2 regions of the Lottiidibacillus patelloidae genome follow, and region 2 is predicted to be linked to the other one. Evidence: riboswitches for the same ligand, from Rfam matches in the RefSeq annotation. Region 2 holds a riboswitch; the other holds the start of a gene.
The links. Region 2 has a riboswitch for lysine ahead of CIB95_RS06000 (aspartate kinase). Riboswitches for the same ligand answer to the same signal wherever they lie in the genome.
Positions count from the first base shown of each region.

Region 1 (2,419 bases), on a different contig from region 2:
TTGAATGACCGTTACAAAATTTTTAGGATTAGCCATAATCTCGTCTTATCCCTCATACATATAGCATGTAGAGGAGGGATAAGCTTGAGACGCTTTGGTAAGCCTCAGCGGGGACCGATCCCGTTTCGTTATGTATTTATTTTTACGTGTGTCGTTTTTATTTTATTAACTGCACAAGGAATATGGCTAATAGAAAAAGGTATAAAGCCAACATTAATCAGAGTAGCAGAATCTCGGATTAATCAGATTGCAACAGCAGCGATTAATGATGCTATCAGTAAGCAGGTTGCTGATGGTATTGATACAGCAGAGTTAACGGTAGTATCAACTGACAATGAAGGAATGATCACGTCGATAGACTGGAACACGACTGCTTTTCAACGGGTTTTATCAGAAGCAACCATTCGTGTGCAAAATAACTTAAAACGAGTTGAGAATGGAGAGTTAGACCAATTAGGAGTTGCAGATGATGTTGATATAGAAACTACTGGACCACGTCCAAAAGGAATTGTTTACGAAATACCTCTTGGTCAAGCTACAAATAACTCATTACTAGCAAACTTAGGTCCAAGAATTCCTGTTCAGTTCACTCCAATTGGAAGTGTGGATACAGATTTATATGCAAAGCTTACTGAATATGGTATTAATAATGTTTATGTCGAAATATTCGTTCATATTGAAGTGAAAGTTAAAATAGTCATTCCGTTTGCAACGAAAGAAACAAAAGTAACGACAGATATACCAGTCGGTATGCGTATTGTTTCAGGGCGTGTACCACAATTTTATAACAACGGCTCTAATAGTGGTTCACCAAGTTTGCCTGGAGTTATTATTGACACAGAAAAAGAAAAAGAAAAAGATGAGTAATAATTGTTAAACATTTCTATTGCTTTTTATTAATACTCTATGTAAACTTAAAACTAATTGAATAAAGGCCTTATCATCTTGATGAGGTAGAGGCGCAATGAAAATGAGTAAGTGATGTGAGAATGACAACGATGATCATCACGGAAAGGTTTCTTTGCCGAAGTGAGTTAGTGGTCCACACTACCTTTGCTGGGGTTGCATTGAACAAGTGCAACACTGTCATTACTAAGTTAAGTGTTAGTAATGATGCACTACTGATCAGATGGAGGATAACGACGTTACAAAAGGTAATGGATAGTTATTTTCTATCTTTACCTTTTTTATTTTTGCCAAAAAAGCGTAGTACCCTTCATACATCACGATCAGATACAAATTTTTTAGGGGGAAGAAACATGGAAGGAACAATTTTTTCATTAGTACCACCAGTTATTGCAATAGTGATGGCTGTCATTACGAGAAGAGTTTTACTATCACTAGGATCAGGGGTAGTTGCAGGTCTTTTATTAGTAAAAGATTTTAGTGTAATCGAAGGAGTTAAATATGTTTACGATTTAGCATATGCAATCTTAACAGACACTTGGTATTTATATATCTTATTATTCCTGTTATTATTAGGAATTATCTCGGCACTTATTACAATTTCTGGAGGAGCTCGAGCATTCGGAGATTGGGCAATGGAACGTGTGAAAACACGCCGAGGTGCAAAACTTTTAACAATATTCTTAGGGTTAATAATCTTTATCGATGATTATTTTAATTCATTAACAGTCGGGAATGTAGTTCGACCTTTAACTGACAAGCATAAAATTTCTAGAGCAAAATTAGCTTATTTCGTCGATTCTACGGCAGCACCAATCTGTATTGTAACACCTATTTCAAGCTGGGGTGCAGTTATTATCGGTACAATTGGTGGTGTATTAACAACGCAAGGCTTAACAGATATTAAAGCATTTTCAGCATTTATTGAAATGATTCCAATGAACTTTTATTTCATTTATGCAATTTTGTTTGTATTTGCAGTAGCAATTTTTAATTTAAATATCGGACCTATGAAAAAGCATGAAGAAAAAGCACTGAATGAAGGAATCATGTTTGACGCTTCAAAAGCTGACGCACCTAGGCCGCAAGAAGAGGTAAATCAAAACGGGCGTGTCTTTCATTTATTACTGCCATTTGGTTCTTTAATTGTTACTACACTATTAGCAATGATTTGGACAGGGATTAATGCTATAGAAGAAGGTCCAATTACTGCGTTAAACGTTGCAGAAAATATTGATGTTACTGGTTCATTACTGTTTGGAGGCTTAGTTAGTACAATTCTAACTGTTATTTTATTACTTGTTACTGATAATAAAGTCGATAAGGTTGGTAAAGGATTATATACTGGAATTTTATCAATGCTTCCTACTTCAATCATTCTAATTTTTGCGTGGATTTTAGTGACAATAATTAGTGACTTAAGTACTGGAGAATATTTATCAGGGCTTGTAAGTAAAACTTCATTAAATATTGCTTATTTACCAGTCATCGTGTTCCTTTTAGCAGGAGTAAT
Region 1 is NZ_NPIA01000009.1:11,403-13,821, reverse strand. Features, by position in the region: gene yunB (sporulation protein YunB) at 85-867, shown strand; lysine riboswitch at 947-1,129, shown strand; gene CIB95_RS14090 (Na+/H+ antiporter NhaC family protein) at 1,260-2,419, shown strand, end outside.
Region 1: it holds a riboswitch for lysine, as region 2 does, so the genes downstream of both, CIB95_RS14090 (Na+/H+ antiporter NhaC family protein) here and CIB95_RS06000 (aspartate kinase) in region 2, are expected to answer to the same signal.

Region 2 (2,419 bases):
TCGCATATGAGGAGTGTGAAGTTTTCTAGACGTTGATTGCTGAAGCTGGATCAAAAAAGAAAAGCGAGGCGAACGATTTTTTTAGTTGATTGGAGTCGACGGCACGAGACTCCTGCGGGAAAAGCAACAGCTGAAGACCCCACAGGAGATACTTTTCCGAGGGGGCTGAAGCGTTGCCCTATAACGGAAATCAAGAAAGCATTTTCTTCTTTCTAAGAAAGCTGAGGTCGCGCGTTGGGAAAGCGTAGTATTTTAACGGAGCTTTCTTATAAAAAATTAAAAATCCGAGTTCGTCCAGATAACATGTCTGAATGAACTCGGATTCTTTTTGTTTCTGTCCTAGCACTTTTTACTAGCTTTCCGTTTTCACTACCTCTGCTAATTGGAAAACGTCATGAAGTTTATGAACGGCTTTTTCCATATCCTCACGATCAATCACTGTTGAAACTTTGATTTCCGAAGTTGTAACCATTTTAACAAATATCCCTTCACTTGCTAGTTCGCGGAACATTTGAGCTGCTACACCGTGGTTCGAAATCATCCCACTCCCGACGATAGAAACTTTTGCTAAGTCCGTTTCAGACGTAATTGTTGTAAAGCCGAGTTCTTCCTGATATTGCTTTAATATATTTATAGCATGGTTAACTTCATTGGCATGAGTTGAAAATGAAAGATTTGTTGTGTCTTGATCATTTACGTTTTGAATAATAATATCAACGTTAATGCCGTTATTTGCTAATACAGTAAACACGTTCCCTAATGCATTTTTTTCGTTCGGTAATTGGTGAATAGTAATTTTTGAAACTTCCTCTTCAAAAGCTATTCCTCTAACTATTAAATTACGTTCCATTTCCACACCCTCCATTACAATTGTCCCTGCTTCACTTTTAAAACTTGAGCGAACTTCTAAAGTTATATTATAGTTTTTGGCGAACTCTACAGCTCTAGGATGTAAAACACCTGCACCTAAATTTGCTAGTTCTAACATTTCATCGTAAGAAATTGCCGGTAGTTTTCTAGCTCCGCCAACAATGCGAGGATCTGTTGTAAATACTCCTGTAACATCGGTAAATATATCACATTTTTCTGCTTTTAACGCCGCCGCTAAGGCAACAGCTGAAGTATCTGATCCACCGCGCCCAAGTGTTACAATTTCATCATTAACTGTTACTCCTTGAAATCCTGCTACGATAACTATTTTTCCTTTTTCTAAGTTTTCAGTAATTCTTTTTGTATCAATGGAAGTAATGCGTGCATTACCGAATTGTTCTTCCGCTTTTATTCCCGCTTGCCAACCAGTTAGTGAAACCGCCTCGACACCAATATTTGCTAGAGCAATAGACAGCAATGATATCGTCACTTGCTCTCCAGTTGTCACCAACATATCTAAATCACGCTTTTGCGGCTCTTCACAAATTTCATTTGCAAGGCTTACTAATTGATTCGTCGTCTTCCCCATTGCAGAAACGACTACGACCACTTGGTTCCCATTTTCTACAGTTTCTTTTAAAAGATTTGCTACATGTTTTATGCGTTCAACAGATCCTACAGACGTTCCGCCAAACTTTTGAACTATTAATGACATGTGAAGTACTTCCTTTCAAGTAAAATAAAAAAAGTGCAATAACAAGCAGAGGCTTATTATTGCACAGTTTAATATTAGCAAGCGATACAAACTGTGAAAATAGCGCTCCATCTAGCTACTGGCTAAATGGCAGTTTTACACTTCTTCAATGTAAAACCAGAAAATAAAATTAGGGTTTTTATTTTCTTCGGCAAATTCCCCTTTTAGCTAATGTCTTAGGAAACCCTTAATTTCCTCGGTTAGCTTACTAATGGTTTTTGCACCTCTACTGTCACAAAACGTATGAAATTACTTGAAATTATATCAGAGTGCTTTTAAAAGAACAATTACTTTTTTAGAAATTGCACAATATTTTCTGAAACATTTTTAGGTATACCGATATTAGCTATTTCTTCGGCACTTGCTTCTTTTAGTTTTTTTATGGAACCAAAGTGTTTCATAAGTAATTTCTTTCTATTTGCTCCAATACCAGGAATATCATCTAGGGATGATTTTAACATTCCTTTCCCTCTAATTTGTCGATGGAAAGTTATCGCAAACCTATGCACTTCATCTTGAATTCGCTGCAACAAGTAAAACTCTTGGCTTTTTCGAGACAATTCCACAGGGAGCGGTGGATCGCCTATTAACAGCTGTGAAGATCTGTGTTTTTCATCTTTCACTAATCCACCGATAGGAATATCTAATCCCAATTCATTTTCTAACACATCTTTAGCTGCACTCATTTGGCCTTTACCCCCATCAACAATAATTAAATCTGGGAGTGGTAAGCCTTCTTTTAAAACGCGAGAGTATCTTCTGCGAATTACTTCACGCATGGTATTATAATCATCT
Region 2 is NZ_NPIA01000002.1:386,584-389,002, forward strand. Features, by position in the region: gene CIB95_RS06000 (aspartate kinase) at 353-1,585, opposite strand; lysine riboswitch at 1,678-1,861, opposite strand; gene uvrC (excinuclease ABC subunit UvrC) at 1,912-2,419, opposite strand, start outside.